Regions from separate parts of the Bacillus cereus group sp. BfR-BA-01383 genome, predicted to be linked through region 3. Evidence: riboswitches for the same ligand, from Rfam matches in the RefSeq annotation. Region 3 holds a riboswitch; each other region holds the start of a gene.

Region 1 (11,562 bases), on a different contig from region 3:
CGTATAAATATAGAACTCAGGTTGCTTAGCTGCGCTTTTTAAATCCTGTCTACTTGACAGGGGTCACTGCACTGGTGAGATGCCTTCTTTTTAATCTTTCTTCAATCTTCGTGCAACACCATTCCCTAAAGACTGCAACCCTTGAACGAGAACAATTAAAATAAAGACGGTTGCATACATTACTTCCGGTTCGTAGCGTAAATGTCCGAAGCGATATGCTAAGTCTCCTAGCCCGCCAGCACCTACAAGACCAGCCATTGCTGTTGCACCGATTAGGCCAATGGTTGCGATTGTTAATCCAAGTACAAGAGATGGACGGGCTTCTTTAACCATGACGTGCCAAATGATTTTAATAGTAGAAACGCCCATTGCTTGATAGGCTTCAATGACGCCGCGATCCACTTCTAATAAAGCCGTTTCCATTAAACGTGCAATGTAAGGGGCTGTGAATACGACAAGTGGTACGATAACACCTTGCACACCAATGGATGTTCCCATTAGAAATTTTGTAAAAGGCAAGATGAAAAATAATAGAATGATAAATGGAAGAGAGCGAATGACATTGATAACTGTATTAAGAATAGGATAGACAATTTTATTTTCGTGCTGTCCACCAGGTCTCGTTAAAACAAGTGTGACACCAAGAGGTAATGCGATAAGGATAGAGATAATTAGTGAAATAGATGTCATTTGAAATGTTTGAATTGTTGCTTCCCATATGACGTTACCCCATTCATCCAAAAAGGACTTGTTTCCCATAATCCGTTCTACCTCCTTCTATGATGATACCTTGCTCTTGTAAAAATGATAAAGCACGGTGTACTTCGTTTTCTTCCCCTTGCATATGAACGACAAGTTTCCCATATGCCTCATGTTTTAACTGTGTAATATTACCAGATAAAATATTCGGATATACTTGGAAACGTTTTGTAGCGACAGCTAATGCTGGTTCTCCTGAAGAATTTCCTATAAAAGAAAGTGTTACAATTTCACCAGTAGTTTGCAGTTCTTTTTGTACTTCTTCTGGGATTTTCGCTGCAAATGCGCTATTTACAAATTTCTTCGTCGTTACATGTTGCGGGTTTGTGAAAATATCTTTCACAGTCCCGCTTTCGACTATAGCCCCTTGTTCCATAACGGCAACGCGGTCACATATACGCTGGATGACATTCATTTCATGTGTAATGAGTAAAATCGTAATTCCAATTTCTTCGTTGATCTTTAATAGTAAGTCAAGAATAGAATCGGTTGTTTCTGGGTCTAAAGCGCTTGTTGCTTCATCGCTTAATAAAACTTCAGGTTCATGTGATAGTGCACGTGCAATGGCAACACGCTGTTTTTGACCGCCAGAAAGTTCACTTGGATATGCATCTTTACGGTTAAAAAGATCGACAATGCGTAAATACTTTTCTACCCTTTTTTCAATTTCTGCTTTTGGAATGCCAGCAAGGCGTAAAGGTAATGCAATATTTTCATAGACGGTAACAGTTTTAAGTAAATTGAACCCTTGAAAAATCATTCCGATTTTTTGTCGCGCTTTTGCTAGTTCTTTTGTCGATAGTGTTGTTAAGTCTTGATTGTTTACAATGATAGTTCCTGTCGTTGGTTTTTCTAATAAATTTACACAGCGAATTAATGTACTTTTACCAGCGCCGCTATATCCGATGATTCCAAATACTTCGCCCTTTGCCACTTTAAGAGAAGTTGATTTAAGAGCTTCGACATACCCTTTTTTTGTTGAAAATACTTTGGAAATATTTTTTAATTCAATCATTATCGTCAGCTCCTACCAAGACGGTAAAACAGAACCATCAAATTTTTTCTCAATAAATTCTTTTACTTCTTTAGATTGATAAGCTTTCTTTAATTTGTTTACGACAGCATCATCTTTATTTTCTGTACGAACAACAACCCAGTTCACATATGGTGAATCTTTTCCTTCTCGGAAAATAGAGTCTTTCGCTGGACTTAATTTTGCACCTAATGCGAAGTTCGTGTTAATTGCAGCTGCTTTTACTTCACTTAGCTGTGTTGGTAATTGAGCGGCCTCTAATTCAACAATCTTTAAGTTTTTTGGATTTTCAATTACATCTTTTGCAGTCGCTTTTTCTGTAGCCTTTGGATCAACCTTTAAAACTCCTGCTTTTTCAAATAGCTTTAAAGCTCGAAGTTCATTTGTTGGGTCATTTGGGACAGCAATTGCATCACCCTCTTTTAAGTCTTTTACATCTTTTATGTCTTTAGAATATACGCCCATAGGGAATGTTACTGTTGAAAATACTTCAGTTAATTTCATGTTTCGTTCGGCTTTAAATACGTCTAAATAAGATTTAGTTTGATAGCTATTTACATCAAGGCTTTTTTCATCTAAAGATACGTTCGGTGCTACATAATCATTAAATACTTTTACATCAATTTCGAGCCCATCTTTTGCTGCAACTTCTTTCACCTTTTCAAAAATTTGTTCATGCGGCCCACCTGTTACACCAACGGTAATCTTTTTCTCATCTAATGCTTTTACCTCTTTATCAGAATTAGCACCACATGCACCTAACAATAATACAGCTCCACTTACAATACTTAATAATACCTTTTTCATCTATAATTCCCCCTTAATATACGTTCCAAAATAAAAAGCACCTCTCCAAAATAAGAGAGGTGCCGAATAGACGAAATAGGTTCCTCTCTTATCTTCCAAAACGAAAATCGTTCTGCAGGAATTAGCACCTTAGCTTATACGTTATAAGCTCGGTTGCCGGGCATCATAGGGCCAGTCCCTCCGCCACTCTTGATAAGAGTATGTGTATGTAGTTTTTAAATATGGTACTAATAGTAAATCTTACAAAAAGAATTGTCAATGATATTTTCTGAAAATATTTTATTTTAAGGTAATAGAAACGTTCCCTTTTTTATGCCCTTTTTCTATATATATATGGGCTTCGGGAATTTCTTCTAAACGGTAAGTTCTATCAATAACCGGCTTTAGATCTTCTGTTTCAGTTAATTTTTTTAGTAGAATCATATCCTCTTTACTTACTTTTGCCATCATTCCATTAACAGATACATATTTGCTAGTAGGCGTTAATACTTTTTGGCAAAGGGATTTTTTAATTTTTCCAACTGCATCAAATATAATATCGTAGCGTTCATCTCGCTTTGTAAAATCTTCTTTCGTATAATCAATTACTTTATCAGCCCCTAAAGATTGCACTAGTTCAAAATTTGAATTACTACAAACAGCTGTAACGGTCGCTCCGAAATATTTAGCAAGTTGTACGGCAGCCGTTCCTACTGATCCAGAGGCACCGTATATCAGCACTTGTTGCCCCTTTTTTATAAGGCCCTTTCTCAGGAAGTGCAATGCTGAAGTTCCGCCAAAAGGAATAACTGCAGCTTCTTCATACGTCACATTGGTAGGTTTTAATGCTATTAATCCACTTTCATGCACGCATGTGTATTCGGCATAACCACCAAGGTTTAGTTCTGTTAATGCAAAAATTGGGTCTCCTTTTTTAAATTGAGTTACATCTGTTCCTATTTCTTCGATTTCCCCGGATAATTCTACGCCGAGTATAGGTTTTCTCGGTTTTCTGAAACCTAATATGATCCGCATAGGAACCCAAAATAAGAGGGGGCTATTAAAGCCACGTATTCTACAATCTCCAGTCGTTACACTGGTTGCGTGAATTTTAACTAATACTTCATTCTTTTTAGGTTTAGGCTTTTCTATATTTTGAAGCTGGAGAACATTAGGTGGTCCATACTTTGTGCAAATAATAGCTTTCATAATGACCTCCTGAAATTAGTTGTTTTTCTTTACATCATATTTAAGTGTTTCTTGAAACATGTTGTTATGAGAGGAATAAAGTTTGAGCCCATACAATTGCCAGCAGCAAAGTGATAGTCTTGATGAGGGAGGGACCTGAAATAAGTGAGCTCTCTCTTTTTTGTTAGTACTTTCTTCTTAGGAAAATAGGTACAATATGAAGAGGAAGAACGTTAGAAGAGGAGAGTGTCATTTGAAAAAAAGAAAGATAGTAGTTGTCATTATAGCGTATACGGTGTTGTTAACAGCGTCTATACATACGTATAAAAAACAACTCGATCATCCTATTATGAGTGATGTAGGTAAATTGCTTCCGACAAAAATAAAACGTGTTGAAAGTGCTACGGATGAGCACTCGTTAATAAAATTAGTGCAAGATGCAAAAGTTTCAGGAGAGAAAATTTCCATTGCAGGTATGCAACATAGCCAAGGCGGACAGACGTATTATCCGAACGGTACGATGCTTGATATGAAAGGATATAACGAAATATTAGAGTTTGATCCAGAGAAAAAGAGGATTAGGGTACAAAGCGGTGTTACATGGAATGATATTCAAAAGAAAATAAATCCATATGGCCTTGCGGTTCAGGTAATGCAGTCTCAAAATATTTTTACTGTTGGTGGTTCATTAAGTGTAAATGTACATGGACGTGATATTCGTCATGAAGCATTGATTGACACAGTCGAATCATTTCGACTATTAATGGCAGATGGCAGTGTACGTAATGTAAGTAGAGAAGAGAATGCTGATTTATTTCCCTATGTCATCGGCGGTTATGGGCTATTTGGTGTCATTTTAGATGTGACGCTGAAGTTAACAGATGATGAATTATATGAAATGCATACGAAAATGCTAGATTATAAAGAATATACGACGTATTTCAAAGAGAAGGTAAGAAAAGATGAAAATGTTCGTATGCATTTAGCACGTATTTCGGTCGCTCCAAATTCATTTTTAAGAGAAATGTATGTGACGGATTATACATTAGCGCAAAATCAAAATATAAGGGAAGAGTACAGTGAATTAAAAGAAGAAAATATTATAGCAGCACCGAAATTTTTGCTTGGGTTATCACGTTATAGTGATTGGGGAAAGAATACATTTTGGGATATACAAAGAAGTTATTTTGAACGTACAGACGGACAGTTTGAGACGCGAAATAATGTTATGAGGTCAGATAGTGCCTTTATGGAATATGAAAATCCGAACCTGACAGAAGTGTTACAAGAATACTTTGTGCCCATCGATTCTTTTACGGAATACATAGATGATTTACGTAACGCGTTAAACGAAGAAGAACTGAACTTGCTCAATATTACGATTCGTTACGTGGAAAGGAATGAAAATGCAGTTTTATCCTATGCGAAAGATGATATGTTTGCGTTAGTTCTTTTAATTAATCAAGGGCGCTCTGAAGATGAGATAAAGAAAACAGAAGGTATCACTCGGAAGATGATCGATGTTACTTTAAAATATAACGGTAGTTACTATTTGCCATATTATTCTTATCCAACGAAAGAGCAGTTAAGGAGGGCATATCCTCGTATAGAAGAATTTCTTCAGAAGAAGAAGGAAGTAGATCCAGAAGAGAGATTTGTGAATTTATTTTATAGGGAGTATAAGAAATGACATATAGAAGATTTGTAGCGTCACAAAGTATCATTATGATGGCTGGAAGTATGGTATTTCCTTTTTACATTCTATTGCTCCGGAATGTTGGAAATAGTTTTTCACAGTTTGGTTGGGCATATGGCTTATTTGCTTTAACTTCAGCACTTGTATATCCGCTAGTAGGAAAGATGTCTGATAGAGTAGGAGATAGAACATTATTAATAATATATGCTTGGTCCATGGCGATATTAATGCTGTGTTTTCCGATTGCCACAGAAGTTTGGCATGTATACATTCTTCAAATTGTAATGGGAATTTTAGGCGCTGTGCAGCGTAACACTGAGAAAACGTCTTTAGCACGAAAGGTGATGCAGGAAAAGGCAGGATATGAGATTGGAAAATACCATGTGTGGACATCGATTGGAGGAGCAGTAGCAATTATTGCAACGGGGTATTTAGTAGATTTCTTTACAATTGGTACGATTTTTTATATTGCATCAATCTTATATGTAGTGAGCGGAGTTGTATTAAGTAGTAAAAAAGTGTGATCATTCCCATTTTTACCTGAATACCCTTTATTTGTTATACTGAAAGGGAAAATAAACGAAAAGGGGACATTGCCTTTGATGAAATTTTTAGTTTTAGCTATTCTCACTTTGTTTTTGATTCCATGGACAAGAAGCGGTAGGAAACTTCGAACGGTGGATAAGAAAGGAGATGAGAGAATTGTAAAGGGTAAGAAATCATCTATTTTAGTTATTCCTATTTTATTTTGGATTGGTATTGCAATCTATGAATATCTTTGGCTAATTGATGATCGAGTAGATTCAATTCTTACTCATTATTCTGTTGCAGTAGCAATTTTAATTGGGCTTGTTTTATTTTCACAGGATAAGGTAGGGAAATTAGAAGGTACATTAAAAGGACTTTTAATGTTTGTTTTACTTGCAAGTTACGGTTATTTTGGTTATTTGCATGATATAGTAATCACGCAAAAGAAATATGATTCTGTTGTTAAGGTAGAGAAAGATATTTCAGAGCCATTTACTGAAAATGATCAGCCGTTTACAGTGCCGCCTAAAACAGCAGAAAATAAAATGAAAAAGGTATTTGGAGATATCCCAAAAGTAGCTTATTTTGAACTAGGTGAATTAACACCACAAATGGTAAACGGTGAAGCTTTATATGTAGCACCGATTGAAGTTTCAGGCTTTTTTAAAGCACGTAAAGCTGAAACAATTCCAGGTTATGTAACGATGTCAGGTACGAACCCTGATGCGGAAGCGAAACTGCATCTCGGTTATAAAATGAAATATGTACCAAGCATGTTTTTCGGTAATAAATTAGAACGTGTCGTTCGAAAAGCAGAACCAGATCTAATCTTTAAAGGGAAACCTAAATTTGAAGTTGATGATAAAGGAAAACCGTATTATACAATGACGTACGGTGAGTTTATTTCAGGAAGATCTGGATTTGAAGTAGAAGGCGTTGTTGTAGTAGATGCACAAACAGGTGAAGTAAAAAGATATGATAAAGGAAAGGCACCTAAATTTGTTGATGGCGTATTAAATCATGAGACAGCATCGACGTTAAATACGTACTTCGGTAAATATATTCACGGATTTTGGAATACGAAATTCTCACAAACTGATATGAAGATTCCGACTGAGTGGGGGACGAAGGAAGGAGTTACACCAATATTCGGTAAGGATGGAACTCTATATTACTTTACTGATTTCACCTCTCCGAAAGAAGGAGTAGACTCTGCGTTAGGTTACTCACTCATTGATGCACGGACAGGAAAGTTATATTACTATAATGGAAAAGAAGTAAAAGGAATTATGGATGGTTCGGCTGCTACAGAAGTAGTGGATAATTCCTTTAAGAGAGAGAAGTGGCATGGAACGATGCCAGTTATTTATAACGTGTATGGTAAGCCTTCTTGGATTGTACCTGTTATTGATGACGGGGGATTAGTGCGTGCCCATACTGTTATATATGCTTCTAATGCGAAAATATTTGCAACAGGTTCGACACAAAAGGAAGCACTTGAGAATTATAAAAATGCGCTGAGTGGAAGTGGAGATTCATTTAGACCGACTTCAAATGGTAAAGAGGCGCAAAAAGAAGGTATTGTGCAACGTGTATATAAAGAAAAATCAGGTGAAAATACGATCGTGTACGTACTGTTAGAGAATGAACAAAAAGTATTTATGATACCTGCGAAAAAATTCCCGTATGCTATGTTTACAGAGGTAGGAGATCAAATTCAAATCACATATTTAGATACAGGAGAGGCTATGTCTTCAGTATCTAAATTTAAAAATAGCAACTTGAAAAAGTAAAGCGATAGAATTTCTATCGCTTTTTTTACGGAATGAAACAGGAAAATGCACTACACTTGACGTATGTTTATGTTGTAACTATAATTGTTACGATTTGATGTATGTGTAGGAAAGGGTGAATAGAAAAAGTGAATGGAGTTAATCACGAAATATATAAGCCTGTAAAGGCAAGCAGGTTATGGATGATTCTTGTGTTAGGGACACTTACGGCGATTGGGCCATTATCTATTGATATGTATTTGCCTTCTTTACCGAAATTAACGGATGATTTACAAACGAGTGCATCCCTTGCACAGCTTACATTGACAGCTTGTTTACTTGGGCTATCAGTAGGACAATTATTTGTCGGTTCAATTAGTGATATTTACGGAAGGCGAAAACCTCTTATTATTGCTCTTATTATTTATGTTGCTTCTTCTTTACTTTGTGCTGTTGCGCCATCTATTTGGACTTTAGTATTTTTACGTTTCTTACAAGGTGCTTCAGGATCTGCTGGGATCGTTATATCTCGTGCAATGGTACGTGACATGTACTCAGGTTCTGAAATGACGAAATTTTTCTCGCTCCTCATGTTAGTAAACGGAGCAGCACCTATTTTGGCACCGATTATTGGGGGACAATTGTTACAGTTCACAACATGGCGCGGTGTTTTCATTGTTCTTGGAGCAATTAGTGTATTCATGTTAATATCAGCTACGTTCGTATTACGTGAAACATTGCCTCCGGAAGAAAGAGAGACTGGTGGTTTATCAGGAACATTAGCGACGTACGGGAAACTTCTGAAAGATCGTTTATTTATGGGATATGCATTGTCACAAGGATTAGTAACAGCGGCAATGTTTGCGTACATCTCTGGTTCACCATTTGTGTTGCAAAATATATACGGGGCATCACCACAGCAGTTTAGTTTATTCTTTGCGATTAACGGTATCGGTATTATTATTGCCAGCCAAGTTACTGGTCGTTTAGCAGGAAAAGTTAGTGAGAAGACATTATTTGTTTCTGGCATCATTATTGCGGCTGTTGGTGGTCTATCTTTACTACTGACAATCGCACTTGGAATAGGGTTAATTGGTGTTTTATGCTCGTTATTCCTTGTTGTATCAAGTGTCGGTGTTGTATCCACAACTGGGTTCTCGTTAGCAATGAGAAATCAAAAACAAGCAGCAGGAACAGCTTCAGCTTTACTAGGTTTATTACAGTTTATTTCAGGAGCACTTGTTGCACCGTTAGTAGGTATTGGAGGAAGTAATACAGCATTACCGATGGGTGTTGTGATAGCTCTTTGTGAAGTGGGTGCTGTGCTATGTTATTTATTCATGGCAAAAAGAAGCGAGAAGCAGTTTGAACTAAAACAAAAACAAAATTTAGAGGCTTAACAAAAAAGAGCTGATTCAAAGAGAATATTTGAATCAGCTCTTTTTTGTTTCTTTGAAATCACTTATACATATTTGTAAGTTGATAGAGTGAAGCGATGCAAAAGTTATTTGTATAAAGTGACGATACTGTGACAAAAATGTTGGTATACATATTACCAAATCGTCTTAAGTGTAAAAAGTAGGATATTATCGGTATAATAACAAGTGGAGATAAAAGAAACCATAATGAGTAGTAGCTGTAGATAAAAGGAGAATTAGAGATGAAGAAGGTTTTAGGTATTGCTGTAATGGGAAGTATGATCCTTCTAGCAGGATGTAATGGAAATAAAGATACGAAAAAACCACCAGAAAAGGTAGAGCAATCCACTGAGCAAACCGAAGAGGTGGAAGCATACCGTGCAGTACATGAAAAATACGATATGAAAATGAATAAAGAAATTAATAAAGCACTGCAGTTATTTGAAGTGGCAAAAGAAAAGGGTGGTAAGGAAATAACGAATGCTACATATAAAGAAGATGTGCAAAAGGTAACAACGAGCATGTTAGAAGATATTGATAATATACGTAAAGAAATTCGTGTTCCGAAGTCGAAAGAGCAAGAACATGAGATGTATGTTGGCTTCCTAGATGAATCAGAACAAGCGATGAAAAAATTACAGAAGTTAGCTAAAGAAGAAGATTCATCGTTGATTCGTGATATAGAAATTAATTTTGCAACAGCATCGACATACTATAAACGCTTTCAAACAGAAGCGAAACAATAATCTTGCGCATGCAAGGTTATTGTTTCTTCTTATAAACAAAAATTAGCAAGTTCATTATTTATTCCATTATCTAAAAAATCAATTGATGATAATAATAAATTAAAAACAGATTCAAAAGAGTTAATTACGAACGGACCGTTCACGTTAAAAGAATGGAAGTATAACCAAGAAATTACAATACAAAAAAATAAAGAAGTAGGCAGCCGCCTACTTCTTTATTTTATTTCTCTTTTATATTCTTTTTTCATTCCATCAGAGAAGACAACTTCTAAATCGAATTTTTGGTAGTCTTTATCAAGTTTGAACACGTTTACTACTTGATCGATTACTTCTTGGTCAGGTGTGTCTTTATCAAATTTTAATTCTTGTAGAAGTGGGCTTAATTTTGTAATAGCCTCATCTCCTGTTAATTTTACATCTGCTTTATGATCTTCAATTTTTGCTTCCATTTTCTTATCAGCTGCTACATTTTTATAATCAGCTTCGTAGTCTTTCTTCGTATCCTGATAGTCTGCCTTTAAATCGAATTTATTGAAGTTTAGTTTTAAATCAGCAGGAGCCTCATTTTTTGCTTCTTCAGTTGTCTTTTTATTAGAAGTTGTATCTTCTTTTGCAGGAGCTTTACATCCTGTTAATGCAGGTACTAGCATGAGAGCTAATAAAGCTGATAGTAAAATTCTCATTTTAAATTCCTCCTTATGTAAATTTGTTCTATACAAGTTTTTCCTAAAAACATGTAATTATGTATGTGTTGAAAATAAAATATTTTCTTATACCTTCAAGGGTTAATCCGCAATTTAAATCAAAAACGATTTGTATGTATATGGTAAATTGAAGTTGTGAGGAGGTACTGAAATGCATGAAGAATATAAAGAGATGATAAAAAAAGCAATCGAATATATAGAGAATCATTTACATGAAGAGCTCACAACAGAAAGAGTGGCATTCCACAGTGCAGTATCGATGTACCATTTTCATCGTATTTTTCAAAGTTATATCGGGATGAGTGTAACGGATTATATTCGAAAGAGAAGATTAACTTATGCTGCACAGGCTTTAGTGTCGACTGAAAGAGCGGTTATTGATATTGCAGTGCAATATGGTTTTTCCTCACAAGAGGCATTTACGAGGGCTTTTAAAAGAATGTTTCAATTCCCGCCAAAGAAATATCGGGAATATTTCCAATCATTTTATATAGAAAGAGAGGGTGTTTCGATGCAAAAAGGTATACCGAAAGGGTGGGTATTAAGTGGAAGTCATCCTGCTGAATATGAGATGGGTTTAGATTATGAGGTTGTCCACCAAGGAAAAGTATCCGCATATATAAAGGCAAAAGAGAACGTTACGCATGGAGGATTTTCAACATTAATGCAAATGTTCCGAGCGGATAAATACATAGGTAAGAGATTACGTTTAACAGCATTTGTTAAGAGCGAGAATGTAAAAGACTGGGCAGGATTGTGGATGCGAGTAGACGGAAAAGATACTGAGCCTATTGCTATGGATAACATGCAAAATCGTCCAATAAAAAATACGAATAACTGGCAATCGTACTCGGTTGTACTAGATATAAAAGAAGAGGCGCTTGGTATTGCATTTGGTGTTTTATTATCAGGAGAAGGTTGTGTATGGCTGG
Region 2 (11,178 bases), on a different contig from region 3:
CATTATTAACTGTTATTGCTATTTCTTTATCAGGGAATGGCATGCAACAACTTGCAAGTCATGTTCACCCATTATTCGGAATCTTCTTTACTGTAGTTGTATACATTGCAATCGGTCCATCTATGGGCATTCCGCGCGTCGCTAACGTCGCTTATGAAATGGGAATTAGTTCTTTCTTGCCTGAAACGATTCGTTCTAGCAGCCTAGCGCTATTTTTATACACAGTCATCTTCTTTGCTATCGTATTTTGGCTTAGTTTAAATCCTTCTAAGCTCGTCGACCGTATCGGAAATATATTAACACCTATTTTATTACTCTCTATTTTCTTATTATTTGTTAAAAGTGTATTTACACCACTCGGGCAATCAGGACCAGCAATGCAAGAGTATCAAACTTCTCCACTCTTCAAAGGTTTTATGGAAGGATACTTAACGATGGATACCATTTCAGCACTTGCATTTGGCATTATCGTTGTAAATGCTATTCGTTCTAAAGGTGTGAATGATCGCAAATCCATTGCCATCGCAACAGCAAAAGCAGGGCTAATTGCCGCTACTGGACTCGTACTTGTATATGGTGCACTTGGCTGGCTCGGTGCGACTAGCGTCTCTCTCGGATACGCAACAAATGGTGGACAGCTGCTTACTGTTATCGTACAGCAATTACTCGGTCCATATGGTCTACTTCTACTATCACTTATCGTTACACTCGCTTGCTTAACGACATGCGTTGGACTTGTATCTGCATGCAGTCAATATTTCTCAACATTATTGACAAAATTTTCATACAAAACGTTTGCAAGTATCATTTGCTTTTTAGGACTACTAGTTGCCAACTTAGGTTTAACAAAACTTATTGCAATCTCTCTTCCTATTTTACTTGTTGTATATCCAATAGCCATTGTACTCGTGCTACTATCGCTACTTCATAAATATTTCGGCGGATATCGCTCTGTTTATGTAGGTGCTTTAATTGGAGCAGCAGCTGTGAGCGTATTTGACGGGTTAAAGCAAGGAAACATTCCTGTTTCATTCATCACGTCTTATTTTGAATTTATTCCATTGTATAATGAAGGAATCGGCTGGCTAGTGCCAGCATTAGCCGGAGCTCTTATCGGCTTTACTATAGCTAAGCTAAGCGGTGCAAAAAAAGTCCCACTAATAACTGACTCTCATGAAGAAAAAGTATCATAAAAAACTCCCTTTTGGGAGTTTTTTTACATTTGATAAGCACTATGATTAAAACTGCTTATTTTATACGCTTTCGTATAATAATCAATATTTGTATCTACTGTTTCTACTTTGACGACATCATAGCACTCTTCTTGCTTTACTAAAAATAAATAGTATTCTTCTGTCGCTTCAACAATAGCAATTCGATCTGTTTCAACATTATATTGCTCACAAAGCGCTTGTAATGCGTTCACGTAATCCCCTAATTTTTTCGATTTATCCATTCCAAATATTGTATGTACTGTTAACACCTAGGTGATATCGCTTACATTATTAATCGTCAATAAAAAGCTTTGGCAATAGTAATAGCCAAAGCCCTTTATCATTTCGTCAATTGATGTCTAAAGGCATAAATGACTGCCTGCGTTCGATCACTCACATTTAACTTATTTAATATATTACTTACATGTGTTTTCACTGTTTTAAGAGCGATAAATAGTTCATCTGCAACTTCTTGATTGCTTTTCCCCTCTGCAATTAATAACAAAATTTCATACTCTCTTTCTGTTAACTCTTCATGCAAAGGTTGTTCCTTCTTTTGGCGCATACGAGACATCATTTTACCAGTAACTTTAGGCTCTAATACTGTCTCGCCATCATACGTAGCTCGCACAGCGTCCGCAATATCACTTGCTCTTGATGTTTTTAATAAATAACTTGTCGCTCCAGCTTCAATAACAGGATACAAGGTTTCATCATCTAAAAAACTCGTTACAACAACAACTTTTGCTTCTGGCCACTCTTGAATAATAGCCCTCGTTGCTTCAACCCCATCCATTTCATCCATAACAAGGTCCATTAAAATAATATCCGGTCTTAATTGCAGTGCTAATTCTGAACCTTTTCTTCCATTTTCAGCTTCTCCCACTACTTCAATATCTGGCTGTGTCGATAAATACGCCGATACACCCATGCGAACCATTTCATGATCATCAACAAGTAATACTTTGATCATACTTCTCCCCCTCTCTCAATCATAGTCGGTACTTTCACTTCAATTTGCGTTCCTTTATTTGGAAAACTAAGCACTTTTAGTGTCCCACCAATCTCATGAACACGCTCTTGCATGGATCGTAAGCCATATGAACCCGCCTTATTAACTCCTACTTCAAATCCAACGCCATCATCTATAATTTTTAAAATCGCATATTGATCAATTTTACGAAGACGCACTTCCGTTTTCTTTGCCTTCGCATGTCGTAACGTATTTGATAGCGCTTCTTGTACAATACGGAATAAATGATCTTCTACACCTTTTTTTAATTCAATTGGCTCAATTAGCCATTCAATTTTCATATGTTGTTTTCTCGATAGTTCCGTTAATAATTCTTCTATACCTTCTGTCAGTTTTTTACCTTCCAATTGTACAGGACGTAAATGAAGAAGTAGTGCTCTCATTTCTGATTGTGCATTTACAACCATATTCTCAACAAGCTGTAACTGTTTTTTCGTCGTGTCTGGAATTTCAGCTACTTGTTCATTAATAGCTGACATCATCATCGACATTGCAAAAAGCTGCTGACTTACTGAATCATGCAGTTCCCTTGCTAATCGATGCCTTTCTTGAGAAATCGCTTCTTGTCTCATCTCTTCATTCCAATGAGCTCGTTCATTCGTTACTTTTTGAAATAGCCCAGCTTGCTCCTCTAATCGACGAGCAAGGCTGATTACTTTTCGTTCCACTTCATGAAATTCATCATCCGCAGTAAACGAAACATCACTTGGAAAATTTCCTCGCTCTACTTCAAATAGAAACGTATTTAACCCTTGTATACGCTGCTCTATATAATAACCGATTGCATACCCTACAATTCCTCCGATAAGAAGACTAGTACTCATAATAAACAAGCCAATTGGAACAGAAGCAATGGATTCTTTCCATAATAAATCATAAACTTGTTGCTCGCTTTTCCATACATATACAATTATACAAATAAGTGCGATACTCACAGAGGACAACATGGAATAACGAATATACATCCAGGAAATATTCTTTTGTTTTTTCATTATACTTTCCTCACTTCCGTATCGCCTACGACAAGCGAAGAAATAATTTTTATACGGCGAGGAGCTTCTTTATACTGTTCTGTTCTAAACGTAACATTACGGTTAAATCCTGTTTCTTCGTGTCCTGGCAGAAGCACCCGCCCAACAATAACAGAGTGATTTAAAGACAGTTCCAAATCATACGGAACATATAACCGAATATTACCAACAACACCTCGGATAACAATTACGGTTTCTCCTTCTGGAATCATCGCATTCGTTAAATCAATTTCAACATCACAAGTACCATATTGAACATTTATATCCTCAAGTTCATAAATATGATCCATCATCCGGACATTACCTACAAACATATTTTTTAAATATGGTTCTGTACGATATATTTGCTTCTCTTCATCTATATATCCTTTTTCTTTAATTTCAACTTTCATCGTTTTTTGCTGATGCCCTTGCTGAATAAGTTGATAACCAATTAAAGCTAGACAAGCAAATACTACGAGTACAAAGGCTGCTGATGAAAATAAGAAGAATAAAAATACTATACCACCAACAAATAAAAATACATTTCCCCTTACATAACGATTCTTCTTCCGATAATGCCTACCAAACATAATCATAATAAATGCAAAAATTAGACCACCTGGTTCAAAATGTCCAAGTACCATATCAAGAAAAAGACCGAATCCAAATATGATGAGGAGCATCCCCATTAATTGTGTTTTTGAAAATTGCTTCTTCATTTCAGCTCCCCCCTTCTAATTACATATACATAGAAGAAAAGGCATTGCTTTCCAACACCTTTTCTTCTATCACTATATCATACGCCTGTTTTATTATATACTACAATTATTTTGTTAACTCTTTCGTTAACGATACTTCATTTTTCTCTTTCATCTCACGCTCTAGTTTTGCAATTTTCATATCAAATGTATCACGCTCATGCTCTTCATTTATACGAAGCTCTAAATCACGAATATGATCTTCAATTTCTTCGAATCGTAAGAACGGATTATTTTCATCCATTTTATGCATAGCAGTATTCATACGACGGTTTGCATGCGCCATATTTTCACGTGCCATTAATTCCATACGCTTTGCGTTCATTTCTTTTAATTTATTTTTCATTTCTGAAAGACGACGCTCTAACTCATCAATTTGCTCTACAACACCAGCATACATTTCTTCTAAGCGAGTTACTTGCCCTTCATAATACGCTACTTCTTCTAATGCACGTTCATGCAATTGTAGTTCGCCTGCTTCTTGTGCGATGATAGCTTGCTTTGATCTTTTATTAACGAAATAACGTGCTTGCTCAAGCTCACGAGCGAAGTTAGATTTTAATGTTTTATGACGCTGAATTAACTTCTCAATTTTTGTTATTTCACGCTCACTATCGCGTAAATATTGGTTTAACATAGCAATTGGATTTTTTCTTTCTTTCTCATCTAACACATTATGAAAATCAGCTAAAATTGCATCGCGTACACGTCCGAATAAAGATTGTTTCATTATAATCTTCCTCTCTTCTACTTTATAATTTGATTTATTTTATATTAGTTTTTCATTAACTTGTTCCACTCATCTTCAAAGTTGCTATATGGTTTAGAACTTTCTGGAGCAGAATCAACAACTACATTTTTTTCTTTTTTCCACTCACGGTATCCGTAGTATAAAACTACTAGTGCTGCGATACCGATTAATGCTGGGGAATGAGAAAGTGCAATGGACAAACCGATTAAACCAACAATACCCCAAGCTAACTTTCCAAAGAATGATTTAGCTCGCACAAATGATTTATAGCTCCAGTACACAACTCCTGCTCCAATTGCGAATCCTACAATACCAGCAAGACTACCAAGAGCAATTAAAGCCAAAATACCGGCCGCGATAAACGCTAGAAATTGTTTCATCTTGTGCTCGCCTCCCTTCGATTTGATACTCTTATCTTAACTATTTTTTCATTTTTCCATAACGAGCTTAAGAACCGTTTTCGCCTCAGACTTAAGACTGAGTTGAATTCAGCCTTTTGTAAAAACACAGGTGATTTACTCTTTTATCGCACATAAAAAGCCGTACAGAGAATGTTCTCTGTACGGCTTGGCTTCTGTTACTACTAATAAAATTCAATTTAATTATGCTATTTTATGATACTCTTTCTTTTCTCCTACTTTAGAAAACCTCGGGAAACCAATTAATATAGAAATGATTCCACATACTCCAACTAAAATTGGATAAAATGCATATGGCAACAATTCAATCGGAGATAACGCTGCAAATCCTGCCGCAGTTAACATTTGAGCACCATACGGGATTAACCCTTGCACACAACATGAGAAAAGATCTAATACACTCGCTGATTTACGGGGATCAATTTCATATTGATCCGCAATATTTTTCGCAAGTGGACCTGTAAAAATGATCGAAATTGTATTGTTTGCTGTACACATATTCGTCATGCTCACTAATCCGGCAATACCAAACTCCGCTCCCTTTTTCGAACGAATATTACGCGTTAAAAGATTCATTAAATATTGAATACCGCCATTATATTGGATCAATTCAACCATACCACCAATTAAAATAGCAAGTAGCACCAACTCCATCATACCGCCCATTCCAGTCGTTACACTTTTAAAGAAACTCTCTAACGTATAACTTCCATCTATAAGACCGATTACACCAGATAATACAGTTCCACCAGTTAATACAATGAGTACATTCCAACCAAGCAGTGCTGTAATAAGTACTCCTGCATACGGTAAAATCTTTATCCAATCGAATGTATGGGCTTTAATTTCTGTGTCACTTCCTATAGTAAGTATTACTAATAGTACAATTGTAATAATAGCCGCTGGTAATACAATTAAAAAGTTCGTTTTAAATTTATCTTTCATTTCCGTTCCTTGTGAACGAACCGCTGCAATTGTTGTGTCAGAAATAAACGATAGATTATCACCAAACATCGCTCCGCCAACAACCGTCGCCATTGTTAATGCAATTGAGATATCAGTTTGCCCACTAATACCTACAGCAATCGGTGCTAACGCCGCAATTGTTCCCATTGAAGTTCCCATCGCTAATGAAATAAACGCCCCGATAATAAAAATCCCAGCAACGATAAATCCTTGCGGCAAAATAGATAACGCTAAGTTAACAGTTGAATCGACTCCGCCCATCCCTTTTGCTGTTTCAGAGAACGCCCCTGCGAGTACAAAAATCAGAACCATAATCATAATATCAGGGTTTCCTGCCCCTTTAGCAAATCGTTCTACTTTCACATTAAAGCTTTCTTTACGATTCATCGCTAAAGCGATTCCTACAGCAATTGAAATCGCTACAAGTATCGGCAATTTATAGAAATCACCTGTAATAATTCCAGAACCAATAAATAGTGCCAAAAATATTCCAAGCGGTAATAAAGCTAAACCATTTCCTCTCGTTTCTTTCAAAGTACCATCTCTCCCTAGTTTCAACCTTTTTTCTAATGAATAACAAAAGACCTCTTCCAACGAGAAGAGGTCTTATACATCTATAAGAAACACTCTTCTCATCTTTCAAGCACATGCTTGCTGGATTTGGCACAGCACTCTGAAATCGAGTCCGCTGCCGAGGCATCGTAGGGCCAGTCCCTCCGCCTCTCTTTATAAGAAGGTTTCGTATTTATTTTTTAATAATAATTTCTTCCCTAACTTTACTTGCTTACAAAAAAAAAGTCAATTATTTTTTGTATAGATTTTTTTGGTAATTATACAAAAACACGAATACAGCAATCATTTCAACTTTTCAATTTCTTTCTCTAAAATTGAAATCCAATAAAATTCTCTCTTTTTTATTGCCGCTATTATCCATTTTGTTGTATGCCAAGCTAATTCATATTCTTCCTTTGTAACATCACCCATCTTATATGCATCCTCTAACTCATCTTCATCCAATATATATATTTCACCGTTTGGTAACACTACTACATCTAAATATAAATCATCAAAATAAGGTAAACCTCGTTCGTCTATTTCATATTGTTTCGTTACGTCAATATAATATTGCACTAATTTTTTTCTATCATCTAGCATAGCTGTTATCGCAAAGTTCTTCCCCGTTATAAAATATTGCATCCATGTATACCCATCATCTGCAATACAAAGTTCTTTACCATTGTATTCTTTATAACTAGGCTCTCTCACTTTTTTTATATCCAATACCCCTAACATACCTGCTTCAACTTGCTTGACTATATAATTCTTCTCTATTAGTCGCTTCCACGAAGAACCGTCACCATATTTACGTTTCATTACGTCCGCTCCTCTTCTATATATAGAAAAGCCCCCACATATTATGTGAGAGCTTGTTCATATTATAATTAAGCCGCTTGACCCTTTTCAGATATCTCTTTTAAATAAGCTTGTCCTTTTTCAGCGTCATATTGACCTTCCCACTTAGACATAACTACAGCTGCTAAAGAGTTACCTACAACGTTAACCGCTGTACGAGCCATATCTAAAATACGGTCAATACCAGCGATGAATGCTAAACCTTCAGCTGGGATACCTACTGTACCAAGTGTCGCTAATAGTACAACGAATGATACGCCCGGTACACCCGCGATACCTTTTGATGTAACCATTAATACAAGTAATAATGTAATCTGTTCCGTAATGGACAAATCAATACCGTACATTTGCGCTAAGAAAATTGCTGCAATTGCTTGATATAAAGTTGATCCATCTAAGTTAAATGAATAACCTGTCGGAATAACGAAAGATGTAATTGCTTTCGGGCAACCGAATTTTTCCATTTTCTCCATGATTTTCGGTAAAACTGTTTCTGAACTTGCTGTAGAATACGCTAAGATCAGCTCGTCTTTTAAAATCTTAAAGAATTGGAAAATGTTAATTCCAAATATTTTCGCTGTAAGTCCTAACACGACCACAACGAAGAAGATCATTGCTCCGTATACTACAATGAGTAATTTCCCTAATGGAATTAATGAAGAAAGGCCAAATGTAGAAACTGTAACACCAATTAATGCGAATACACCAAATGGTGCAAATTTCATAACTTGGTTCGTAACGTAAAACATGGCGTCTGCTACACCTTGGAAAAATTGCAGAACTGGTTTACCACGCTCACCAATCGCTGCTACACCTAAACCAAATAGTACAGAGAAGAAGATAATAGCAAGCATATCACCTTCAGCTAATGATTTCATAATGTTCGTAGGAACAATATTTACAAATGTATCCGCAAACGAATGACTTTGTACTTGCTCTGTTGTTTCTGCATATTTAGAAATATCCGTTTTTGTTAATTTATCCATATCGACGCCGGTTCCTGGCTGGAAAATATTCGCTACCAATAGACCAACAACAATCGCAATCGTTGTAATAATCTCGAAGTAAAGAATTGTTTTTCCGCCTAATCGACCTAACTTTTTAATATCACCAACACCAGCAACCCCAACAACAATACTTGCTACAACAATCGGTACAACGATCATTTTAATTAATCGGATGAAAATATCACCAATTGGTTGTAAGTACTTCGCAACTGCTGGATTGTCAAAGAAAATCGCACCAACTGCAATACCAAGCACAAGTCCTATTAAAATTTGCCATGCAAGTCCTATTCTTTTCATACTTGTTGTAACCCCCCTCGATGTGTCACTCTATCTATCTCTCATTCTATCTATATCTATAAAACTAAGAAATTAAGAGTATTACATATTATTCGACAATTCACTACATTTTGTCCCTGTTAAAAATCATAAATCAAAAATTAAAATCTGACAACAAAATAACTTTGCCCGAACGCAAATAATTTTCTTGACAAAAACAAACCTCATGTCAGAAAACCTCACATGAGATCGATTCCTCACTAGTGATTTATAGGTTTTTAAAGTGATGTTTCCCCCTCCAAAAACTCCATCATTTTCCATGTTTTTCTAAAAAAACAAATAGAAATCTACACCTTTTTTATACATTCAAGCATTTTAATTTTATGACGAACAATACGAAAAAATACTAAATTCCGACAAAACTTAGCAATTTTATAAAATTTTCTTTACATTATGATTACAACGATAGACACCCTTCTTCTTATGATATATAACATTCATAGGGAAAGGAGCCAGACAACAATGAAAAAGAGATTTGCAGCATTTAGTGTTTTAGCAGCAGGAACGATTTTTGTTTCTCCATTACTTTCACCTGTATACGCTGAAACAAATCAAGATAAATTATCTAATATACAATCAGAATTAGATGGCAAACAAAATGACTTACAAAATAAATCAGCTGAGAAAGAACAAATAGAAAAAGAAATTCAAGAATTACAAAAGAAAATCGACGAATTAACTACTTCTATTAATAAAAACGAAGCTGAATTAAATGATACCAAAAAAGAAATTACCAAAACACAACAAGTAATTGCTGACAAAAAGAAACATATAGAGCAATTACAAACAAACATAGATACGCGTCAGGAAATTATTAAACAACGGTTACAATCTATGCAAGAAAAACCTCGTACAAATATGATTACAGAGGTATTAACAACTTCTACAAACATTGCTGATCTTGTTGATAATATGTACTCCGTAAGTTTAATATTAAACAACGATACAGATATTGTGAAAAAACAAACAACTGATCAAGATGCTGTAACGACAGAAAAAGAAGCTGTTGAGAAAAAAGAGCAACAACTGAAAGAATCTGAGCAAAAATTAGTACAAAAACAGCAAGAATTACAAAATAACCAACAGCAGCAACAAACTTTTATTAGCGATCTACATACAAAAGTAGCAAAAGTAGATTCAGAGATTGAAGGATTAGAAGAGTCAAAAGGTATTTTAGAAAATCAGCGTCAAGCTGTTCAAAAAGCAATTGAAGAAGAAAAACGTGCAGAAGATGCTCGGAAAGCTGAAGCAGCTCGTAAGGCAGAAGAAGCACGCAAACAAGCTGCTACACCTGCTCAAGCTGCTCCAACACCACACGATACGAATATAGGTGGATTTATTAAACCAGCAGCCGGATCGAAAACTTCAGGATTTGGTACACGTTCTTTAGATAACCATAAAGGAATCGATATTGCTGCGTCAGGAACGGTTCCCATTATCGCCGCTGCAGATGGCGTTGTTATTCGCTCAGAATTATCATCTAGTTACGGAAACGTTGTGTATTTATCACACCGTATAAATGGAAAAACATATACGACAGTATATGCTCATATGAATAGCCGTTCTGTATCGAATGGACAAACTGTAAAACAAGGCGATCAACTTGGATTTATGGGGAATACTGGTCAGTCTTATGGACAACATTTACACTTCGAGCTTCACCTTGGTGAATGGAATGTCGGTAAGACAAACGCTGTCGATCCATCTCCTTATATTGGATTATAAAAAAACTCGGTGCATACCGAGTTTTTTACTGCCATTTCACACTTTGTAGGCATTTTACATAAACTATAACTAAATGCCTATATTTTGCGGGGTGATAAATATGAATACACAATTACAAGAAGAAATAGAAGAAGCTAGAGAAACATACATCGGCCGGTTATTCACATTCGGTGGCTCAGCGTTATTTTTAATTGGATCATTTATCGCAGTTGTCACAGCTTATAAAGCATATAATCGCTTATTAAATACTTCTACAACATAATAAAAAGACGGAGATTTCTCCGTCTTTTTATTATGCAAACATTTTAAATACGCCTATCGCATTTAAAAATACGATAATTACAGTTATCGGAATAACATAACGAAGTAAGAAGAACCAAATGTTAAATAATGTTTTCCCTTTCGTTTCCGTAACTTCTAATTCTTTCATTAATAGCTCTTTACTCATTTTATTTGGTACAAATAGCGAAATAGCTAGTACTCCTAACGGCATTAATACATTACTTACCGAAAAATCGACGAAATCAAAGAATGTCTTACCAA
Region 3 (6,745 bases):
CCTGCGGTTATCTAGGAAAATTAAGAATATCCGAAATAACCATATCCATCAAGCAACAGCTAAATTGGTGAAAACCAAACCAATGAGGATTGTTGTGGAAGACTTACCTATCTCAAACCTGTTAAAAAACAAAAAACTATCGAAAGCATTTTCATTTCAAAAATTAAACTTCTTCTTTCAATGTTTATCATATAAGTGCGAGAAGTATGGCATTGAGTATGTAAAAGCTGGTAAATGGTTCGCCTCAAGCAAGATTTGCTCATGTTGCGGAGTAAAATACGACCATTCAGTTCAACCAGAAGGACAGTGGAGTTTAAAAATACGTGAGTGGCGTTGTGTTCCATGCAATAGTCATCACGATAGGGATGTAAATGCTTCGATAAATTTATCAAGATGGGTAAAATAAATGCTTGATAATAGGAGGTAACGATACTGCCTCGTGTGGAGTGTTATACCCCTCGTCCCTTTGGGGCTGCGAGAACACGATGAAGCACTAACTTGTATAAATTTGATTAAATTGTATAGATTTAGTTAAGTTTATCGTATCGGAATGGATATGGTGGCGCATGCAGAAATAAACAATTTATCATTTGTATATGCTGATGAAAGCGAAAAAGCGTTACAGCATATTTCTCTTTCTGTTCAAAAAGGTGAGTTCATTACACTTGTGGGCGGATCGGGCTCTGGGAAGACGACTTTATTAAAACATTTTAAAAAGGAGTTACTTCCAATTGGTACGCGTTCGGGAGAGATGTTTTATGAAGGTGTTTTATTAGAGGAAGTACCTGATTTATTATCTGCACAAGAAATTGGCATGGTATTTCAAAATCCAGAAAATCAACTCGTAATGGATACAGTGATTCAAGAATTAGCATTTTCTTTAGAAAATATCGGGTTACCATCACATATTATTCAAAAAAGAATCGCAGAGCTTATTAGTTTTTTAGGATTTCAAGATTTATTGCACCAATCTGTTCATACGTTATCTGGTGGGCAAAAGCAACTTGTCAATTTAGCTGCGGTATTAGTTATGCAGCCGAAACTACTATTATTAGATGAACCGACAGCGCAGTTAGATCCGATTGCTGCAAAAGAGTTTTTAGGATTGTTAAAGCGTATTAATGAAGAGCTTGGAATTACGATTATATTAAGTGAACATCGTTTAGATGAAGTTATACCACTCGCAACACGTGTTATTTGTATGGATAACGGCCGAATCCTGTATGATGGTAGTCCTAAAACGGTTATAGCGAAAATGTGGGAAGTAGAAAACTTCCGTCCATTCATTCCGCAAATTCCAAGATTGTTTTTAGAGTGGAATGCGAGAGATATTCCGTTTACAGTGCGAGAGGCGCAAATGAAAATGAATGATTTTTCAGCAATATCATATGCGAATCAGCGAGTGGAACAGCGTGAAAAACAAGAAGTCATTTTAAGTGCAGACCATATTTCTTTTCAATATGAAAAAAATAGTCCGCTTATTTTACGAGATTTAACAGTTGCGATTGAAAGAGGGAAATGGGTAGCTCTCGTTGGGAAAAATGGTACGGGTAAGTCTACACTGTTAACGATTGTAGCAGGATTACAAAAAGCGAGAAGAGGGAAAGTAAAATGGAATGGTAAAGTGATACATAAAATTGATTCGAAAGAACGATTTAAAAGGATCGGGTATGTGTCGCAACATCCGTATTATCATTTTACATTTGATACAGTGTGGGATGAAGTGTATGAACGTGCACGTGAATTATACGGAGAACAAGGAAGAGAAATAGCAGAAGATATGTTAAAACAGTTTTGGTTACATTCGCTTAAAGAACGCCATCCGCATGATTGTAGCGGGGGAGAGCAACAATTACTCGCGTTATGTACAACGTTATTGTCAAAGCCAACGTTATTATTACTTGATGAACCGACAAAGGGATTGGATCCATGGAAGAAAGAGAGAGTAGGAGAGCTATTTAAGAAGTTGCAAAAAGAAGGTACAACAATTGTAATGGCAACGCATGATATTGAATTTGCGGCGAAATACGTGGATCAATGCATGATGTTATTTGATGGAACAGTTATTATGAATGATGCACCGAAAGAGTTTTTTAGCGGTAATTTCTTTTATACGACATCTATTAACCGATTCATTCGAAACGAGTTGCCATATGCATTAACGTGGGAGGATGTGTACGAAGCGTGTCCAAACGATATGTTGCCTTCATAATATGTATTTTTGCACTACTAATAGGTACATTACTCTTTACGACACTTATTATGGACGGTTATTACATGGTAAGTAGTTTGTTTGTATTAGCTGTTATTATATTACCTTTCTATGTCCGATTTGAAAGGAAAGCATTTGTTTCACGTGAAATTGTTCTCGTTGCCGTGTTAGCAGCAATTGCAGCAGTAAGCAGGGTACCATTTTCTATTTTACCAAGTGTACAACCAACTTCTTTTGTCATTATCGTTTCAGCAATTGTGTTTGGGAGTGAGACTGGTTTTATGATTGGTGCAACAGCGGCGATTGTGTCCAACATCTTTTTAGGGCAAGGTCCGTGGACGCCGTGGCAAATGTTTTCGTGGGGTATGATTGGCTTTATAGCAGGATTACTCCGAAATACATTTTTGATGAAAAAACTATGGGGACGACTCATATATGGATTTGCCGTTGGATTTCTATTTGGCTGGATTATGAATTTTTGGGGTCTTCTTGGGTTTATACAGGAAGCAACGTGGGAAACAGTTATTGCTTACTATGCTGCAAGTTTTTATTTCGATCTTAGTCACGCGATATCGAATGTTATTTTCCTACTACTATTTAGTACATCTTGGATTACGATTCTTACAAGATTTAAAAAGAAATACGGCATATTAGATGAGCATAATATGACATAGATAAGCATACTCATATAAGGTAGGGTCGCGACTTACATATTCGTTTGCCTCTTTCATGCTTCTTACATATTGTAGGGAGCATTTTTCTGTATATTTTTTAATTATAACGGAAATAATAATGAAGTATGCCATTTGAAAAAACTTCCCATCAATTGACGGGAAGTTTTTTCAATCTTGTTCTAAAATGTGAACCGTGTAATCGCAGCGTTGAATAGCTTGTTCGACAGCATAAAGGGATTGTTCAATACGAGCGCGATTAAAATCTTTTTCAACGGTCTGAAGTGCTTCTTCTAAACAATGTTTTGCTTCTTGTAATGATTGAAAAGAATCTTGTACATATCCGCGAGCATTTTCATGCATTTCATAATCCTCCTTGAATGTTCATATATGTATAGTATGAACAGTAAGGAGAAAAATATAATTTGTTATATTTTTTATATTTATTTGACAATTAAAACGAAATTACGTATAGTTAACTTTAAAGTGAATATTTTCTTATCCAGAGAGGTGGAGGGACTGGCCCGATGAAACCCAGCAACCGCGATGCAGGTGCTAATTCCAGCAGAACATTTTTGTTCTGGGAGATAAGACGAAGATATACGTAACTTCTTCTTATCGGAGAGGTTTTTTTGTTGCAAAAAAACCGATTACGAAAAACATTTAATAAGAAGAAAGGGGTTGCGAAGTACTGTGACACTCGAAAAATACGTAAAACTGCGTAGTACAGTTTATGAATATATGATAGAGCAAGATAAGCCGATATCATTGTTAGATATTCAAGAACATATCGTTTCGCATCATGAAGGAAAATTCACGAAAAAAATGTTACATCAATTTTATTTATCGAGACTATTAGACGAACTGAAACTGGATGGGAAAATTACTTTAGCTGATGATGAATATCTCTATACTGAAAAAGGGGTATTTTATAAAGCGAGAAAAGGGAGCTAAGCTCTCTTTTTTTGAAGTATGTAGAGTAAAAGACTGCTAAAGCAGCCTGATACAAGGAATGGTGTTGAGTGTGTAGTATCAAAAATTGAATGTGCCTGAAAGAGGCACTTCATATCGGCTGCAAATGAAAAGAGACACCTCCGCCGAATAGGTGTCAGTTGTTTTGTCATATAGACTCGCTAGTTGACAGTTATTAGAATAACATGCAGGGTTTTGGAAGTCAAAAGGGAATTAAAGGAAGAGGGAGGTGCTGTTATGTACGCATATTTATTAAAAGAACTACATAGGTATATTCCGAAATATATTGTTGATAGAGGATATGAATATTACGAAGATGGGCATGTAGAAGATGTTGAAATACACGACAAGAAAGTATTTGCTTTTGTTACTGGAAATGCAGGAAACTATGAAGTGGTTATTGATCTTGAAGATTTTACAGAAAGTAGCTGCGAGTGTCCGTATGAGAATTTTTGTAAGCATATGGCGGCGGTTGTTTATGATATTCAAAATGCTGGTGAGAGTACGGTTAAAGCGAAACTGCAAGGTTTAGAAAAAGAAGAGTTACTTACAGTATTAAATCGCTTGTTGCAAAGTTCGAAAAATGTGCAAATTGTAGAGAAGATGTTAAAGAAGGGGAAACTGTAACTATGAAAGAAAAGGCTCGTACATTATGAATGAAATTGATCGTATTATAAAGTGTTCTCAGTATGATAATGAACTTTTTCGGACGTATATTACGTGTTTACTTCAATTGAAGAAATGTAGCGAAACGTTTCAACAAATTCAAATACAATTAAGAAATGATTATTTAATACGAGGGATTTGTGAAAGAGAAGTGGATGAGATAGTACGGGGAAGTAAAGAATATGAAATACATTTTCTTCCTAAAGCGTTACGGTGGAATTTCTTGAGGGAAAATCCACATCTGATTGAAAAAGTATGTGAAGATTTTTTTGCATTTGAGGCATTAAATCTTATGGAGATAGAGTGGGAAACGATTATAAATTGCATGGGAAATAAATGATTTATTATATAAAAAAGCTAGTATAAAACTAGCTTTTCGTTTAAATAAATAAGAAGCATAGACTAATGATAAAACCTGCATATAGTAAGTTAATAACGCAAAATCCCATAATATCACGAGCGCCTAAGCCAGCTATCGCTAATGCTGGTAATGCCCAGAAAGGTTGAATTAAATTCGTCCAAGCATCGCCCCAGGCAATTGCCATTGCTGTTTTTGCAGCAGGTACACCAAGTTCAGCGCCAGCTGGAATCATAATTGGTGCTTGCACAGCCCATTGACCACCACCAGATGGAACGAAAATATTAACAATACCAGCACTTAAAAAAGTAAAGAGCGGGAAAGTTGTTTCGTTTGAAATGCTAATAAAGAAATTAGAAATAGCTCCTCCAAGTGAAAGTCCTTCACTATTTGCTCCAATCATCATACCCATAATTCCTGCGTAAAACGGAAACTGAAGTAAAATGCCAGAAGCACTTTTCGTAGAATCTGAAAAAGCGAGAATGTATTGAATCGGAGTCCGGTGGAAAATAAGACCGGCAATCAATAACATAAAAATAACGATATCTAGTGTAAGGTTAAAGCCTTTCGTATAAAAGTAGTTAAAAATATAAATAAGACCTAATAATCCAACGCAAAGTGTAATAATGATGCTATTTTCCATCTTTTCAGCGAACGTATTTTTCTCTATTTCCTGAGCGGCAGCCTCTTCATGAAACACGCTAGGATCTACCGTAATCGTATGTTTTTCATCTGGATGCATTGCCTTATTTATGAGAGGCATCGTAACTAAAAAGATAATAACTGGAACGAGAGCGTATGGTGAGAATAACGTTTCTGTTATTGGAATCGCTTCTTTAATACTTCCAGCTGTCGTTTTAATTAATGTTTCGCCGCCTGTTGCTAACGTAAGAGGGATAGAAGCAGAAAGCCCTGCATGCCAAATGAGAAATCCAGAGTAAGAAGAAGCAATTGCTAGTCTATAATCTAATCCTTCAAGCTGCCTTGCCACTTCTTTTGCATATAAAACAGATACAACAATTCCAAAGCCCCAGTTTATGTATGCGCCTAGTAAACTTACAATTGAAATGGCAATAATACCTTGGCCATTCGTTTTCGGTAGTTTTGCTGCTTTCGTTAATCCTTTTTTAATAAGAGGGGCGTTTGCCAATGCAGATCCTGTCACGAGTACAAGAGCCATTTGCATAGAAAAGGCGAGAAGTCCCCAAATTCCATTCCCCCAATGATTGATCATCTCGACCGGTGTTTGGTGAGTTGCAAACATGCCGAAGAAGATAACGAAAACAGTTAATAAACATGATAAAATAAACGGTTCTGGCAAGAAGCGTTGCACTAAGGCGACGCAACCATTTGTAAATGAACGAAACAAAATAGATCAACCTCCTTATGTATGTTTATTACAATATTCGAGGTTGTTTAGGTGAAAACCTTTAATGTATAGAAAATTCAGATATTAAAGGTGGTTGTCGTAATTTATCTAGCTATTTGTGGGCAGTAAGACTTCCACCTCAAAATTCAGTTGGAGCAAAGAAGTTACGCGAGAGATTAACTGTCCGTAAACGCCTGATGGGTTAAGGCTAATAATCAGTGGGGGATGGATAAAACCCCCACTGATTAAAGTTTCACTTTATTGATATATTGAAATTCTATGTCGAAATGTTATTTTATTTTGAGTTGAAATATTTCAAAGAAGGGTAGCCCCATTATCAACCTAACAGAAAAAGTTGCTCATCCACTCAATATGTAATATTGCATATGAAAATGAATTGATGCAAATGCAAAAACTTATTATAATGAAAGCATAAATATGCAACACATCTTAATACAGCAAAGAGGAGGAAGTAATATGGAAATCGCAATGGCAGT

What was found. A riboswitch is a leader RNA that binds a small molecule or an ion and turns the genes downstream of it on or off. The one in region 3 is predicted to bind S-adenosylmethionine.
Positions count from the first base shown of each region.
Region 1: linked by a shared signal. The riboswitch ahead of MR065_RS26085 (MetQ/NlpA family ABC transporter substrate-binding protein) and the one ahead of MR065_RS14030 (hypothetical protein) in region 3 are both predicted to bind S-adenosylmethionine.
Region 2: linked by a shared signal. The riboswitch ahead of MR065_RS13590 (Na+/H+ antiporter NhaC family protein) and the one ahead of MR065_RS14030 (hypothetical protein) in region 3 are both predicted to bind S-adenosylmethionine.

Region 1 covers NZ_JAKUFP010000060.1:1,377-12,938, reverse strand. The annotation lists partial or broken gene MR065_RS27855 (IS3 family transposase) at 1-29, shown strand, start outside; gene MR065_RS26095 (methionine ABC transporter permease) at 91-759, opposite strand; gene MR065_RS26090 (methionine ABC transporter ATP-binding protein) at 734-1,774, opposite strand; gene MR065_RS26085 (MetQ/NlpA family ABC transporter substrate-binding protein) at 1,787-2,599, opposite strand; SAM riboswitch class I at 2,685-2,798, opposite strand; gene MR065_RS26080 (NAD(P)-dependent alcohol dehydrogenase) at 2,879-3,787, opposite strand; gene MR065_RS26075 (FAD-binding oxidoreductase) at 4,020-5,456, shown strand; gene MR065_RS26070 (MFS transporter) at 5,453-5,986, shown strand; gene MR065_RS26065 (DUF3981 domain-containing protein) at 6,065-7,783, shown strand; gene MR065_RS26060 (multidrug effflux MFS transporter) at 7,903-9,162, shown strand; gene MR065_RS26055 (hypothetical protein) at 9,423-9,926, shown strand; partial or broken gene MR065_RS26050 (peptide ABC transporter substrate-binding protein) at 9,948-10,121, shown strand; gene MR065_RS26045 (YusW family protein) at 10,142-10,609, opposite strand; gene MR065_RS26040 (helix-turn-helix transcriptional regulator) at 10,782-11,562, shown strand, end outside.
Region 2 covers NZ_JAKUFP010000012.1:36,374-47,551, reverse strand. The annotation lists gene brnQ3 (branched-chain amino acid transport system II carrier protein BrnQ3) at 1-1,193, shown strand, start outside; gene MR065_RS13620 (DUF3992 domain-containing protein) at 1,217-1,456, opposite strand; gene MR065_RS13615 (response regulator) at 1,555-2,187, opposite strand; gene MR065_RS13610 (sensor histidine kinase) at 2,184-3,239, opposite strand; gene liaF (cell wall-active antibiotics response protein LiaF) at 3,239-3,979, opposite strand; gene MR065_RS13600 (PspA/IM30 family protein) at 4,086-4,748, opposite strand; gene MR065_RS13595 (lmo0954 family membrane protein) at 4,793-5,149, opposite strand; gene MR065_RS13590 (Na+/H+ antiporter NhaC family protein) at 5,372-6,688, opposite strand; SAM riboswitch class I at 6,784-6,889, opposite strand; gene MR065_RS13585 (ribonuclease FAU-1 family protein) at 7,010-7,528, opposite strand; gene gltP (glutamate/aspartate:proton symporter GltP) at 7,597-8,871, opposite strand; gene MR065_RS13575 (murein hydrolase activator EnvC family protein) at 9,373-10,635, shown strand; gene MR065_RS13570 (hypothetical protein) at 10,736-10,897, shown strand; gene MR065_RS13565 (sodium-dependent transporter) at 10,928-11,178, opposite strand, start outside.
Region 3 covers NZ_JAKUFP010000013.1:436-7,180, forward strand. The annotation lists partial or broken gene MR065_RS14010 (RNA-guided endonuclease InsQ/TnpB family protein) at 1-406, shown strand, start outside; gene MR065_RS14015 (ABC transporter ATP-binding protein) at 551-2,212, shown strand; gene MR065_RS14020 (ECF transporter S component) at 2,185-2,886, shown strand; gene MR065_RS14025 (hypothetical protein) at 3,055-3,246, opposite strand; SAM riboswitch class I at 3,379-3,477, shown strand; gene MR065_RS14030 (hypothetical protein) at 3,577-3,837, shown strand; gene MR065_RS14035 (SWIM zinc finger family protein) at 4,093-4,482, shown strand; gene MR065_RS14040 (group-specific protein) at 4,508-4,861, shown strand; gene MR065_RS14045 (short-chain fatty acid transporter) at 4,902-6,248, opposite strand.